One region of the Pseudomonas sp. P2S-1 genome, then DNA from elsewhere that is predicted to be linked to it. Evidence: predicted binding sites of a transcription regulator. Region 1 holds the regulator's gene; the other holds the start of a gene.

Region 1 (7,750 bases):
CGCTCATCTAGACTCCTTGCGATGCAGCCTTGTCCTCAGACGCACGCCCCCTTCATGGAGGCACGCAAGTATCGAGCAGGCCGAACTGGTGGCGAACTATAGCACCGCTGGCAAGGGCTTCCCAAGGCCATCGCACTGCCTGTTCAGGCCTCGTACAGGCATTTTCATGACATCCTCCAAGGGAACCGCGATGGCACAAAACGCTCAAACAGCCAGCCCGCGACCAATCCGCAGGTGAGGCTTTCGCGCATTACCGCTATAATCGCGACCTTTTCATCAGGCAACCCGATTTCCGACATGAGCCAATCTTCCGACCTGATCCAATCCGCACAGCGCACCATCCGCCTCGAAATCGAAGCGGTAGAAGGCCTGCTGGCCCATATCGACGCCGATTTCGTTAAGGCGTGCGAACTGATCCTGGGCAGCAAGGGCCGCGTTGTCGTGGTAGGCATGGGCAAATCCGGGCACATCGGCAACAAGATCGCCGCCACCCTGGCCAGCACCGGGACCCCGGCGTTCTTCGTCCACCCCGCCGAGGCCAGCCACGGCGACATGGGCATGATCACCCGGGACGACATCATCCTGGCCCTGTCCAACTCTGGTTCCACCGCCGAAATCGTCACCCTGCTGCCGTTGATCAAGCGCCTGGGCATCAAGCTCGTCAGCCTGACCGGCAACCCTGAGTCGCCGCTGGCCAAGGCCGCCGAAGTCAACCTGGACGCCCGCGTGGCCCAGGAAGCCTGCCCGCTGAACCTGGCCCCGACCTCCTCTACCACCGCCGCGCTGGTGCTGGGCGACGCCCTGGCCATCGCCCTGCTCGAAGCGCGCGGTTTCACTGCCGAAGACTTCGCCTTCTCGCACCCGGGCGGTGCCCTCGGCCGCCGTCTGCTGCTCAAGGTGGAGAACGTGATGCACGCCGGCGACGAGCTGCCGCAAGTGACCCGCGGCACCCTGCTCAAGGATGCACTGCTGGAAATGTCGCGCAAGGGCCTGGGCATGACCGTGGTCGCCGAGGCCGACGGCAGCCTGGCCGGGATCTTCACCGACGGTGACCTGCGCCGCAGCCTGGACCGCAACATCGACGTGCACAAGACCCTGATCGAAGAGGTCATGACCGTGCACGGCAAGACCGCCCGCGCCGAAATGCTCGCCGCCGAGGCCCTGAAAATCATGGAAGACCACAAGATCAGCGCGCTGGTCGTCGTCGACAAGGCCGACCGTCCGGTCGGCGCCTTGAACATGCACGATCTGCTGCGCGCCGGAGTGATGTGATGAATACCCTGTTGCAACGCGGCAAAGCGATCAAGCTGGCGGTTTTCGATGTGGACGGCGTGCTCACCGACGGGCGCCTGTACTTCCTCGAGGACGGCAGCGAGTTCAAGACCTTCAACACCCTCGACGGCCAGGGCATCAAGATGCTGATGAACTCCGGGGTGACCACGGCAATCATCAGCGGGCGCAAGACCCCGGTGGTCGAGCGCCGGGCGAAGAACCTCGGTATCCCGCACCTGTACCAGGGTCGTGAAGACAAGCTGGTGGTGCTGGACGAACTGCTCGCCCAGCTCGGCCTAAGCTATGAAGAAGTCGCCTACCTGGGCGATGACCTGCCCGACCTGCCGGTAATCCGCCGGGTCGGCCTGGGCATGGCGGTCGCCAATGCTGCCGCGTTCGTCCGCCAGCATGCCCATGGCGTGACCCAGGCCCGCGGCGGCGAAGGCGCGGCCCGTGAATTCTGCGAACTGATCCTGCAAGCCCAGGGCAACCTGGAAGCAGCAAACGCCCACTATCTGTAGAGCACGTCATGTTCAGCAAGAAGATCCGCAATATCGCGCTGTTCGGCGTGATCGCCCTGATTTTCGGGGCGATCGGCTACTGGAACATCGTGCCCGAGCGCTTCCTCGACCAGCCTGCGGCGCAGGTCGACGAAAGTGCCATCGACTACTATGCGATCAATGCCCACAGTGTGCAGTTCCTGCCCGATGGCAAGCTGCAATATGAAATGACTGCGGACAAGGTCGAGCACCTCAAGGCCAGCGAGGTCACCCTGCTGACCAAGCCGGACCTGCAGATGTATCGCGGCACCGCGTATCCCTGGCACGTGCAGAGCGAGCGCGGCGAAGTCAATCCGGACGGTACCGAGGTGGAACTGATCGATTCGGTGCGGGTCGCCCGCACCGACGACAAGGATCGCACCACCATCATTACCTCCAGCCGCATGACGGTATTCCCGCAGAAGCAATATGCGCAAACCGAGCAAGACGTTAGAATCGACGGCGCCGGTGGCGTGACTACGGGCAAGGGAATGAAAGCGTATTTGAAAGACGGCAGGATGGACCTGCTGTCCAACGTAAGAGGACAGTATGAGGCTCGTTAAAACCCTCCCCTATTTGCTCAGCCTGAGCGCGGCACTGGGAAGCGCGAGCGCCTGGGCTCTGCCGAACGATCGCGAGCAGCCTATCCGGATCCAGGCGGACAACGCCCAGCTGGACGACAAGAAAGGCATCGCCACCTACACCGGTGACGTGATCATCACCCAAGGTTCGATGAAGATCACCGGCAACACCGTGACCCTGACCCGCGCCGCCAACGGCGATATCGACGTGGTCACGTCGGTGGGTACCCGCGCCTACTTCGAGCAGCAGCAGTCCGCCGCCAAGCCGGACAAGATGCAAGGCTGGGCCAAGCAGATCCAGTACCAGGCCCAGAAAGACACCATCATCCTCACCGATGACGCCAAGGTAGTGAACGAAGGCAACACCACCGAAGGCGAGAAGATCGTCTACAACACCCAGACTCAGGTCGCTACCGCCGGTCGCGCACCGGGCGTCACCACGCCACGCCAGCGTATCGACATGGTGATCCAGCCGAAGAAGAAGGGCGAGTAATGGCGACCCTCAAAGCCCAGCACCTGGCCAAGAGCTACAAGAGCCGGCAAGTCGTGCGCGATGTCAGCCTGTCGATCGACAGCGGGCAGATCGTCGGCCTGCTCGGCCCCAACGGCGCCGGCAAGACCACCTGCTTTTACATGATCGTCGGCCTGGTCCAGGCGGACCAGGGCCGCGTGCTGATCGACGACCTGGATGTCAGCAACCAGCCGATGCACGGCCGCGCCCGTGCCGGTATCGGCTACCTGCCCCAGGAAGCCTCGATCTTCCGCAAGCTGTCGGTAGCCAACAACATCATGGCGATCCTGGAAACCCGCAAGGACCTGGACAGCGACGGCCGGCGCAAGGAGCTGGAAAGCCTCCTGCAGGAATTCCACATCAGCCATATCCGCGACAACCTCGGCATGAGCCTGTCCGGTGGTGAACGCCGCCGCGTTGAAATCGCCCGCGCCCTGGCCACCGCGCCCAAGTTCATCCTGCTCGACGAACCCTTCGCCGGTGTCGACCCGATCTCGGTCGGCGACATCAAGCAGATCATCCATCATCTGAAGGCCAAGGGCATCGGCGTCCTGATCACCGACCACAACGTCCGTGAAACCCTGGACATCTGCGAAACCGCGTACATCGTCAACGACGGCCAACTGATCGCCGAAGGCGACTCGGAAACCATCCTGGCCAACCAGTTGGTGAAAGAGGTGTACCTCGGCCACGAGTTCCGCCTGTAAGCCGCAATACCGGAGTGACGGAGCGCTGGCATTAGGCCATTATCCCGGCTTAATTGTTACAGCGCTCTAGGCAAACGCTACAATTTCAGGCATATATCTTGCTTAAAATTGGCGCCCAGCGCCCGTGTAGTAGATGGCGCATGCGCGCCGGCGAATAAGGTCTAAAGCCCCAGCCATGAAACCATCGCTCGTCCTAAGAATGGGCCAGCAACTGACGATGACCCCGCAGTTGCAACAGGCCATCCGTCTGCTCCAGCTTTCCACGCTGGACCTGCAGCAGGAAATCCAGGAAGCCCTGGAGTCCAATCCGATGCTCGAACGTCAGGAAGACGGCGACGACTTCGACAACAGCGACCCCATGGCCGACAACGCCGAGAGCAAGCCCGTCGCCGAGTCTCAGGAAAGCAGCTTCGAACAATCCGCGCCGACGGCGGAAAACCTCGAGGAAGGCGAATGGAACGAGCGCATCCCCAACGAATTGCCAGTCGACACCGCCTGGGAAGACATCTACCAGACCAGCGCCAGCAGCCTGCCGAGCAACGATGACGACGAGTGGGACTTCACCACCCGCACTTCGGCCGGCGAGAGCCTGCAAAGCCACCTGCTCTGGCAGCTCAACCTGGCGCCGATGTCGGACACCGACCGGCTGATCGCCGTCACCCTGATCGACTGCATCAACAACCAGGGCTATCTCGACGAGACCCTGGAAGAGATCTGCGAGTCCTTCGACCCCGAACTGGACATCGAACTGGACGAGATCGAAGCCGTCCTGCACCGCATCCAGCAGTTCGAGCCCGCGGGCATCGGCGCACGCAACCTCGGCGAATGCCTGTTGCTGCAACTGCGCCAGTTGCCTGGCAATACGCCGTGGATGACCGAAGCGCAGCGTCTGGTCAGCGACTACATCGACCTGCTCGGCAGCCGCGACTACAGCCAGCTGATGCGCCGTATGAAGCTCAAGGAAGATGAACTGCGCCAGGTCATCGAACTGGTCCAGAGCCTCAACCCGCGCCCTGGCTCGCAGATCGAATCCAGCGAGCCGGAGTACGTGGTGCCCGATGTGATCGTGCGCAAGGACAACGAGCGCTGGCTGGTCGAGCTGAACCAGGAAGCCGTGCCACGCCTGCGGGTCAATCCGCAGTACGCCGGCTTCGTCCGCCGCGCCGACACCAGCGCCGACAACACCTTCATGCGTAACCAGTTGCAGGAAGCGCGCTGGTTCATCAAGAGCCTTCAAAGCCGCAATGAAACCCTGATGAAGGTGGCGACCCAGATCGTCGAGCACCAGCGCGGTTTCCTCGACCATGGCGACGAGGCCATGAAGCCGCTGGTCCTGCACGACATCGCCGAAGCGGTGGGCATGCACGAGTCGACCATTTCCCGGGTGACCACGCAGAAATACATGCACACACCTCGCGGAATCTACGAGCTGAAGTACTTCTTCTCCAGCCACGTCAGCACTTCCGAAGGGGGGGAATGCTCCTCCACCGCCATTCGCGCGATCATCAAGAAACTGGTTGCTGCGGAAAATCAGAAAAAGCCATTGAGTGACAGCAAGATCGCTGGTTTACTGGAGGCACAAGGCATCCAGGTAGCACGTCGCACCGTCGCCAAGTACCGCGAGTCCCTCGGCATTGCACCTTCGAGTGAACGCAAGCGATTGATGTGACATTCCCTGAGATGTGCCATCGCAATTCAGTGGCAGGCGCAACACCTGCCTCTTTATGCACGGCAATAAAGGAGAAGCAGTATGCAAGTCAACATCAGTGGACAACATGTAGAAGTCACTCCTCCGCTTCGTGAATACGTCGAGCAGAAGCTCAAGCGCCTGGAGGGTCATTTCGATCGCATCACCAACGTCCAGGTCATCATGAAGGTCGAGAAACTCCAGCAGAAAGTGGAGGCGACCCTGCAGATCCCCGGTGGTGAGGTGGTGGCGAATGCCGAAGACGCCGACATGTATGCCGCCATCGACTCCTTGACCGACAAGCTCGACCGCCAACTGAAAAAACACAAGGAAAAACAGCAAAGCCTGCTGCAAGGCGCAGCGGCCCGCTGATCCCCCTCATCCATGATCCGACTTGAATCCATCCTGACCCCCGGCCGTTCCCTCGTGAACGTGCCGGGCGGCAGTAAAAAGCGCGTACTTGAACAGATCGCCTACCTGATCGGGACGGACGTTCCCGGCCTGGAAAAACAGGAAGTGTTCGAAAGCCTGATTGCCCGGGAAAAACTCGGCTCCACGGGTTTCGGCAACGGCATCGCCATTCCTCACTGCCGCCTCAAGGGCTGCGCAAGCCCGGTCAGCGCCCTGCTGCACCTGGATGCCCCCATCGATTTCGACGCCATCGACGGCGCCCCGGTCGACCTGCTGTTCGTCCTGCTGGTCCCGGAAGCCGCCACCGATGCGCACCTGGAGCTGCTGCGCCAGATTGCCAGCATGCTTGACCGCAAGGACGTTCGCGACAGGCTGCGGGCTGCCGACAGCAGTGCCGCCCTGTACCAGGTTGTCCTGGACGCACAGAACGAGACCTGAGCATGCGCCTGATCATTGTCAGCGGCCGTTCCGGATCCGGCAAAAGCACCGCCCTCGATGTCCTGGAAGACAATGGTTTCTACTGTATCGACAACCTCCCCGCCGGTCTGCTTCCGCAACTGGCGGAAAGCGCGCTGATCAACACCGAATTGCTGCAACCGCGGGTGGCGGTCTCGATCGACGCGCGCAACCTGCCGAGCCACCTGAGCCGCTTCCCCGAGTTGCTCGAAGAGGCCCGCTCCCGGCATATCCAGTGCGACGTGCTGTACCTGGACGCCGACGAAGACACCCTGCTCAAGCGTTTTTCCGAGACCCGCCGGCGTCACCCGCTGACCAATCAGGACCGCTCCCTCGGCGAAGCGATCCGGGTCGAAAGCGAGCTGCTCGGCCCCATCGCCGACCTGGCCGACCTGAAGATCGACACCACCAGCCTGAACCTGTATCAGCTGCGTGATTCGATCAAGCTGCGCCTGCTCAACCAGCCGGAACCCGGGACCGCCTTCCTGGTGGAGTCCTTCGGTTTCAAGCGGGGCATGCCGGTGGATGCCGACGTGGTGTTCGACGTGCGCTGCCTGCCGAATCCGTACTGGAAGCCTGAGCTGCGCGAGCACTCCGGGCTGGACGCGCCGGTCATCGAATACCTCGCTGCGCAGCCGGATGTGGAAGAGATGTTCCAGGACATCTCGTCCTACCTGCTGAAATGGTTGCCGCGCTTCGCTGCCAGCAATCGCGCCTACGTCACCATTGCCATTGGCTGCACGGGCGGTCACCATCGTTCGGTCTACCTGACCGAACGCCTGGGCCAGTTGCTGCAACCCATATTGAAGAACGTCCAGGTCCGCCACCGCGACCTCTAGTCCACAGGATCCCACCCGCGATGCCCGCCATTGAAATCGAGATCATCAACAAGCTGGGGCTGCATGCCCGTGCGGCTGCCAAGTTCGTCGGCGTGGCGGGCAAGTTTCCCTGCGCGGTCAAGGTTGGACGCGCGCCGGACAAGCTGGTCGACGGCAAGAGCATCATGGCGGTGATGATGCTGGCTGCGGGCAAAGGGACGACGGTGCACCTGTTTGCGGAAGGCGAGCAGGACAATGATGCGATTCAGGCGTTGGTGGAGTTGATCAATAATCGCTTTGATGAGGGTGAGTGAAGTCGCCACCCTTCAATGAAAAAGCCCGCCATTAGGCGGGCTTTTTCATGGCAGATTCTCGCTGGATGATTTCGGGACCGCTTCGCGCTCCATCGCAGCGGTGCGGCGGTCCGACAAGCCAGCTCCTACAAGGGCAGGGTCGACCGCGAGTTTTCGGGAATACACAAGCTCTTCCCTGTGAATCCTATCCATCTCGATCGTGCTTTCAACAAGACGGTTGAATAGATTCTCTTCCATCAACAACACCCTACTCGCTGGCGCTACAGACAGGGAATCCTGTGCCTTTGTATAGGATGGAACAAGCCGCTGACTTCCTCTTATTTGTCCTACCCCAGGAAAACTGAGGTAGGAAAATTCCAAAGCACCACGCGGACACTGTGGGAGCTGGCTTGCCAGCGATTGGCCGGACCTGACAACGGTGCTGTCATTGCCGGCCTCATCGCTGCATAGGTAT
Region 2 (7,750 bases), 2.8 Mb from region 1:
GCACAAGCGCTGACGGCTACTGGTTGAACCCGGAAGTCACCAGCACATTGGCGTGCATCTGCTCGTAGCCGCCGCCGCGACGCATGCCGCGCACCGGGCAGGCGTCCAGGTAGTCCAGGCCCACCGCCAGCTTGAGATGGCGCTCCGGCACGGCGAGCTGGTTGGTCACGTCGAAGCTGTACCAGGCGTCGTCCAGCCAGGCCTCGGCCCAGGCGTGGCTGGCCATGTGCTGGTTGTCGTTGTCGAACAGATAGCCCGAGACGTAGCGGGCCGGCACCTGCAGGCTGCGGGCGCAGGCGATGAAGGCGTGGGCGTGATCCTGGCAGACACCAGCCGCACCGGCAAAGGCCTGGGCGGCACTGGTGTCCACCGCCGTGGCGCCGGGACGATAGGCGATATGGTCATGCAGCGCGCCCATCAGGCCGATCAGCGCGCCGCGATCGCGATACTCACCGCAGTGCTGGCTGGCGAAGGCGCGCAAGGCTTCGTCGGCTTCGGTCAGGCGGGTGGAGCGCAGAAAGGGCAGCGGTGACTGGCTGTCCTGTTCGGCTTCCAGGTCCGGGTCGATTTCCACCTCGCCACGGGCAGCGATCAACAGGTCGGCATGCGGCTCTTCCAGGCTGAGGACGTGCAGGATATTACCGAACGGATCGCGCCGGGCCTGGACCGGGCGCGGCAGGTCCAGTTGCCATTGCAGTACCTGCTGGCGCTGGTTGTCCGGCGGGGTCAGGCGCAGGTACTGGATGCTGGTGCGCACCTGATCTTCATAGTGGTAAGCGGTTTCGTGGCTGATTGTCAGTCTCATACGACCTCCAGGTAGGCACTGTGGATGGCGTTGCCCAGTTCGCGCACCAGCGGAATGTAGTGGTTCAACCAGGGATGCAGGCCTTGCGAGAGCACTTCGTCGATGCCGGTGTAGCGCAGGCGGGCATCCACCTCCGCCGCCAGGCGCTGGGCCGGACGGCCGTTGCTGCCCTGCAGGCTGGCGAGGATCTGGTCGATTTCTTCGGTGCAGGCGCGCAACGAACGGGGCACATCGGCACGCAGGAGCAGGAGTTCGGCTACATGGCGCGCCGTGGGGGCGTCGCGGTAGATCTCGGTATAGGCCTCGAACGAGGACAGGGCGCGGAGCAAGGCGCTCCATTGGTAGTAACCCCGGGCGGAGCTGTCGCTGACACTCTCCGCCGCCTCGCCGAACATCTCGTAGCGGGCGTCCAGCAGGCGCAAGGTGTTGTCGGCGCGCTCGATGAAGGTCCCGAGACGAATGAAGCGGAAAGCATCGTTGCGCATGATGGTGCCGTAGGTGGCGCCACGGAACAGGTGCGAGCGCTCCTTGATCCACTCGCTGAAGCGGCTCATGCCATAACGGCCCAGGCCCTGCTCGGCGATGCCGCGAATCTCCAGCCAGGTGGCGTTGATGTTCTCCCACATGTCGGCGGTGATCTTGCCGCGCACGGCGTGAGCGCAGGCCCGCGCCGCACCGAGGCAACTGTAGATGCTCGCCGGGTTTTCCGGATCGAGGGCGAAGAAGTGCAGCAGGCGCTCGGCATGCAGCTCGCCATGACGTGCCAAATAGTCGTCGAGAGTGCCGGTGATGCGCAGGGCCAGGGTCATTTCATCAAGGCCATCGCCACTGCCATCCTGGGGCATCAGCGACAGCGAATAGCTGACATCGAGCATGCGCGCGAGGTTTTCCGCGCGCTCCAGGTAACGTGACATCCAGTACAGGTCGGAAGCGGTTCTGCTGAGCATGGTTCAGTCCTCCACCACCCAGGTGTCCTTGGTGCCGCCGCCCTGGGACGAGTTCACCACCAGCGAGCCTTCACGCAGCGCCACCCGGGTCAGGCCGCCGGGGACCACACGGGTTTCGCGTCCGGACAGGACGAACGGCCGCAGGTCGATATGCCGCGGCGCGATGCCGTTCTCGACGAAGGTCGGGCAGGTCGACAGCGACAGGGTCGGCTGGGCGATATAGGCCGCCGGGCGGGCCTTGATGCGTTCGGCGAAGGCGGCGATCTCGGCCTGGGTCGAGGCCGGCCCGACCAGCATGCCGTAGCCGCCGGACCCCTGGGTTTCCTTGACCACCAGCTCCGGCAGGTTGGCCAGTACGTGGGACAGCTCGGCAGGGTTGCGGCATTGCCAGGTGGGCACGTTCTTCAGGATCGGCTCCTCGTCGAGGTAGAAACGGATCATCTCGGTGACATAGGGGTAGACCGACTTGTCGTCGGCCACCCCGGTGCCGATGGCATTGGCCAGCACCACGTTGCCGCAGCGATAGGCAGACAGCAGGCCGGGCACGCCGAGCATCGATTCCGGGTTGAAGGCCAGGGGGTCGAGGTAGGCATCGTCGAGGCGGCGGTAGATCACATCCACCGGTTTCGGACCGCCCGTGGTACGCATGAACACCCGCTCGTCGCGGACGAACAGGTCGGCGCCCTCCACCAGTTCCACACCCATCTCCCGGGCCAGGAACGCATGTTCGAAGAAGGCGCTGTTGAAGCGCCCCGGAGTCAGCACCACGACGCTGGGGTTATCCAGCGGACTGGAGCTTTTCAGGGTTTCCAGAAGCAGGTTGGGATAATGATCGATGGGCGCGATGCGCTGGGCGGCGAACAGCTCGGGAAACAGCCGCATCATCATCTTGCGGTCCTCGAGCATGTAGCTGACCCCGCTGGGGGTGCGCAGGTTGTCTTCGAGGACGTAGTAGCTGCCATCGCCATCGCGCACCAGATCGACCCCGGAAATGTGCGCGTAGAGGTCGCGGTGCAGGCTCAGGCCCTGCATGGCCAACTGGTACTGGTCATTGGCCAGGACCTGCTCGGCGGGAATGATCCCGGCACGCAGGATGCGCTGCTCGTGGTACAGGTCGGCGAGGAACAGGTTCAGCGCCTTGACCCGCTGGATACAGCCGCGCTCCACCACCCGCCATTCGCTGGCCGGGATGGCCCGGGGAATGGTGTCGAAGGGGATCAGGCGCTCGGTGCCCTGCTCGTCGCCGTAGAGCGTGAAGGTGATGCCGGCGCGATGGAACAGCAGGTCGGCCTCGCGGCGCCGCTGGGCCAGCAGTTCCGGCGGCGTTTGCCCCAGCCAGCGGGCGAATTCCCGGTAATGCGGACGGAGCTGACCGTCGGCGGCGTACATCTCATCATAGAAACTGCGAATCATGCCGAACTCCTTGTCACCCGTGCCCAAGGAGTATCGCAAAGCCCGTGCCAGCGACAATAAGGCTTATGAATCAAGCAGTTGCGAAGAATCGAAAAAGATGCCGCACCAGACTTGTGCAGCTATCGCCACGCTTGTGGGGCGCACGCTTCATAGCGAAGCGCGGGTGAAACCGGGGCCGCGCCAGGCGCCGCCCCGGCAGGGGTTTCAGGTCAGCACACGCTCTTGCTTGACGCCCCAGCCCTGGGCTTCGCCACCCAAGGGCCTGACCACAGCCTCGAAGTCATGCTCGAACTCGTCGATCCCGCCATGGGTGGCGTACATGATCTTTTGCAATTCCAACTGCCAGCCTTCGTCGCTTTCATGCACCGAGGCACACAGCGACTCGCCACGAAACTTGCCTGCAGCCCTGCGCGCCCGTTCCTCGTCCGGGAATACCGCGTAAAACTCGATGGGATGGATTTGGGTGAAGTCGAAACCGCCCTCTTTCATGCGGCGCAGCACGATGCTGCTGATGTCTTCGTACAGGTTGCTCATTGAATCGTCCTCCTCAATCACGATGGATAGACTTTCGGCGCTGTAACGCCACCCCCAATGCACCCGTGTCGGGTGGGGGTCTCGAGCGGATGTAACGACGGCAACGGCCGTCGCCGGAAAAAACGACGACCGTGTTTGCAGCGTAGCGTCAGGCTGGGCAGATCGCCAGCTGTGACGATTCAGGGCCTTTCGGCGATGCCGGTTATTTCCACGCCGTTCTGCTCTTTAAGCCACTTGGCGGTCGGACAGGCGGCGCGGTCCTGGAAGTCATTGAGGTCGAGTTCGTCCATGATCGGGAAGAGGTGGCCCCTCACCCGCCGCGCAGCGTCTTCAATGCTCGGGCGGTGTTCGCAAGCGAGCAGCAGCGAGGTGCGTTCGCCCTTCTGGTCCACAAAGGTGATTTCCCACTCTTTCATCTGGCGTTGTCCTCGAAGGGAAGTACAAGGTATTTCCGGCCTACCTTCCGTTGACCTTGGGCGGGGGGCGTTGTTCCGGTTTTTTGATCCTGCCTCAAGCCATAAGCCTCAAGTCATAAGAAAAAGCTCGACGGCAGCACTATCGCTTTTTTCTTATGACTTGCAGCATGAAGCTTGCCGCCAAAAAACAAGACCCCGGCAATGCCGGGGTCCTGGGTTTTCAGCGCGGACAGCGGTCAATCAGTCCGGAATGCCGTGCACCACGCCGGCCGTGTTATCCAGCAAGCTCTTGGTCGCAGTCTGGATAAAGGCTTCGAGCTTCTGCGCCATGATGGCCTTGTCGGCATCGTCGATGCGCTCGGCGCTGAACTTGCGACCGAGCTGGTAGCGCCACATCATCGGGGCCGAATCCTTGGACTCCATGAGAATGCGGTCGCCCTGGATCAGGAACACGTTCTGCTCGCTGCCAGATGGCTTGACCATACCGATGCCCTGGTCGCCTTCCGGCAGGTTGAGCAGGTCGCGGCCCCAGCACTGATGACGGGTTTCGCCACCGAGACGACCCATGATGGTCGGCACGATGTCGATCTGCGTACCGACGGTATGGTTGCGCTTGCCGAACTTCTCCTGGATGCCCGGCGCGATCAGCAGCAGCGGCACGTTGAAGCGCCCCAGGTCCATTTCGGTGACCTGCTGGGTGTTGCCAAAGCCGTGGTCGCCGACGATGACGAACAGGGTTTCCTTGAAGTACGGCTCCTTGCGCGCTTTCTCGAAGAACTGGCCCAGGGCCCAGTCGGAATAGCGCATGGCCGTCAGGTGCTCGTCCAGACGGCCCTGGCCAGTGACCGGCTCGACCGGCAGGTTCTTCGGCAGCGCATATGGCGTGTGGTTGGACAGGGTCTGCAGCAGGGCATAGAACGGCTTCTTGCCGTAGTTGTGGGCCAGCTCCTGGGCACCGCGGTCGAACATGTCCTGGTCGGACACGCCCCAGGTCGGGTCGGAGAACACCGGGTTGACGTAGTCGTTGCGGCCGATGAAGGTGGTCATGCCCTGGTTGCCGAAGAAGCCGGACTGGTTATCCCAGGCGAAATCACCGTTGTAGACGTAGACGTCGTCATAGTCGCGGGCACTGAGCAGCGCCGGCAGGCCGGACAGCTTGTGACCACCTTCCGGGGTCTGCATCAGGTATTCGAAGCCCGGCAGGTTGGGGAAGCAGGCCATGGTGGCGAACATGCCCTGGTGGGTATGGGTGCCGTTGGAGAAGAAGCGGTCGAACAACAGGCCTTCCTCGGCCAGCTTGTCGAAATACGGGGTGATATTGCCCTCGGCGCCAAGCGCGCCGACTGAGTGGCCAGCGAAGCTTTCCATCAGGATCACCACCACGTTCTTGATCGGCAGGGTGTTTTCCGCCGGCGGGGTGAAATCACGTCGAACCGCTGCACTGTCGGCATCCACCAGCTTGTCGTGTGGGGTCAGCAGCATGTCGCGCACGGTCTGCTGGGCCACTTGCGGATCGAGGGTGGCCTTCCAGATGTTGTCGCGATCTTCGGAGAAGCGGCTTTTGGCGGCGTCGATCAGGGTCAGGGTACCGTTCAGACCGAGCTGGTTGATGAAGTTGGAATCGGTGGTGTAGGCATCACCCCAACGCATCGGCGGGCCCTGGCGCAGGGTACCGCGGGCGGCGATCACGGCCACCAGCAGGATCATGAAGAACACTACGCCACGCACGTACCACGGCGCCACGCTGCGCACGCCGGCGACGTTGCTCTGGTACTGGCCGCGCGGACGGGTCAGGCGGTCGATGGCCTTGAACGCCAGGCTCATGATCACCGTACCGGCGACCCAGGCCAGCAGGTAGCGAACCACCGGGAAGCCGTACCAGAGCATGCTGGACACGGTCTTCGGGTCTTCCTTGATGTACTGGAACACCAGGCCGTTGAGACGCTGGTGGAACTCGCGATAGAAGTCCATCTCCACCAGGCCGAGGAACAGCGTGGCACTGCCGGCGACGGTCAGCCACAGGCGGAACAGGCCGCGGGCCGCCATGGCCCGGGCGCTGAGGATGGCCAGCAGCAGCGGGATGCTCAGGTACACCACCACGCGCAGGTCGAAGCGCAGGCCGTTGAAGAAGCCTTCGGCAACGGTCGAGTACGGGGTGTCGCCGATCATGTCGCTGTTGTAGACCAGCAGCGCGAACCGCACGGCGCTCAGCATCAGCATGATCACCAGGCCGCACAGGAGGGTGTAGAGCAGGTGTGATTTGACCGTCGGTTGCAGGCGCGAGGCGTCCGTTTTAGCCATGAAGTGGAGGATCCCTGGGATTCTGGTTATAGAAAGCACATCGACGCAAAACGGCGCCGCTCCGGGGAAGAGGTTCCGGAGGGGCAGCGATTGGACGAATGGGTAAAAACGCGCGCGATTGTCTTCAATCGATTGTGAAAATTTCGTTGAAGCGGCGTGAACGCGGATCAGGCTAGCCGGGTTGCCCGGCTAACACAAATCCGCGTGTGAATCGGCCTGTTGCCGACCTAGATCCGCACGTTGCCCCGCGGCCCGGCGATGGCCCAGATGATCAGACCGAGGACCGGCAGGAGGATGATCAGCAGGATCCACAAGACCTTGGCGCCGCCGCCGGCGCTGCTCTTGACCACGTTGAGGATCGCCCAGATATCCAGGGCCAGGATAATCAGGCCGGCCAGGCCATTGAACATCGAACCCATGTTGAAACTCCCAGTAAACGCTACCCAAAGAATAGATGGCTATCGGCCTTATAGACGCCCTTGCATCGATGGCGTTCCGATCGCTTCGTTACACTCGCTTACATAAGTCTTGCCGGAGAGTCTTCATGCCACCATCCCAGAACCCCAGCGCCCCTGCCTCGATGTACAGCGCGTGGCTGCAACAGGTGCAAGCCACGCCCTGGCTAAGTGCCGGCCTGGGCCTGAGCCTGCTGGCAGTGTTGTGGTTGATGGGCGCCAGTGCCTGGAATGCGATCCATGGCGACCATCAGGAAAACCTGCACATGGCCATGCTCGGCGGTTTGGCCGGGTTTTCCGCCACCGCGCTGGGCGCGATCCTGGCCGTGGTGCTGCGCGAGGTCAGCTCCCGCACCCAGGATGTGATGCTTGGCTTCGCCGCCGGAATGATGCTCGCCGCCAGCTCGTTCTCGCTGATCCTGCCGGGGCTGGACGCGGCCCGCGAGATCACCGGCAACGGCCCGTTCGCCGCCCTGACGGTAGTGGTCGGCATGGGCCTGGGGGTGCTGCTGATGCTCGGCCTGGACCGCTTCACTCCGCACGAGCACGAAAGCACCGGCCCCTGCGGCCCCGAGGCGGAAAGGATCAACCGAGTCTGGCTGTTCGTGCTGGCGATCACCCTGCACAACCTGCCGGAAGGCATGGCGATTGGCGTGAGCTTTACCACGGGCGACCTGAATGTCGGCCTGCCGCTGACCAGCGCCATCGCCATCCAGGACATCCCCGAAGGCCTGGCCGTGGCCCTGGCCCTGCGTGCCACCGGGCTGTCGAGCCTGAAAGCGGCGCTGGTGGCGATCGGTTCAGGGGTGATGGAGCCCATCGGCGCGGTGATCGGCCTGGGCATTTCCAGCGGGTTCGCCCTCGCCTACCCGATCAGCA

Evidence for each region. The regulator sigma-54, encoded in region 1, starts transcription at its own class of promoters, with help from an activator protein. The targets are predictions, from matches to a motif close to ANTGGCATNNANNTTGCTNT.
Region 2: the regulator sigma-54 is predicted to act here: its motif matches at 3,198-3,217, upstream of AC2CQI_RS12630 (circularly permuted type 2 ATP-grasp protein).

What each region holds. Positions count from the first base shown of each region.
Region 1 covers NZ_CM170068.1:5,702,750-5,710,499, reverse strand. The annotation lists gene AC2CQI_RS25655 (ATP-binding cassette domain-containing protein) at 1-7, opposite strand, end outside; gene AC2CQI_RS25650 (KpsF/GutQ family sugar-phosphate isomerase) at 298-1,272, shown strand; gene AC2CQI_RS25645 (KdsC family phosphatase) at 1,272-1,793, shown strand; gene lptC (LPS export ABC transporter periplasmic protein LptC) at 1,802-2,374, shown strand; gene lptA (lipopolysaccharide transport periplasmic protein LptA) at 2,361-2,885, shown strand; gene lptB (LPS export ABC transporter ATP-binding protein) at 2,885-3,610, shown strand; gene AC2CQI_RS25625 (RNA polymerase factor sigma-54) at 3,786-5,279, shown strand; gene hpf (ribosome hibernation-promoting factor, HPF/YfiA family) at 5,361-5,669, shown strand; gene ptsN (PTS IIA-like nitrogen regulatory protein PtsN) at 5,682-6,146, shown strand; gene rapZ (RNase adapter RapZ) at 6,149-7,003, shown strand; gene AC2CQI_RS25605 (HPr family phosphocarrier protein) at 7,024-7,296, shown strand; gene AC2CQI_RS25600 (hypothetical protein) at 7,342-7,533, opposite strand.
Region 2 covers NZ_CM170068.1:2,889,681-2,897,430, forward strand. The annotation lists gene AC2CQI_RS12615 (c-type cytochrome) at 1-13, shown strand, start outside; gene AC2CQI_RS12620 (transglutaminase family protein) at 17-805, opposite strand; gene AC2CQI_RS12625 (alpha-E domain-containing protein) at 802-1,752, opposite strand; gene AC2CQI_RS12630 (circularly permuted type 2 ATP-grasp protein) at 1,756-3,165, opposite strand; gene AC2CQI_RS12635 (ribonuclease E inhibitor RraB) at 3,370-3,699, opposite strand; gene AC2CQI_RS12640 (hypothetical protein) at 3,879-4,115, opposite strand; gene AC2CQI_RS12645 (LTA synthase family protein) at 4,356-6,416, opposite strand; gene AC2CQI_RS12650 (PLDc N-terminal domain-containing protein) at 6,644-6,835, opposite strand; gene AC2CQI_RS12655 (ZIP family metal transporter) at 6,997-7,750, shown strand, end outside.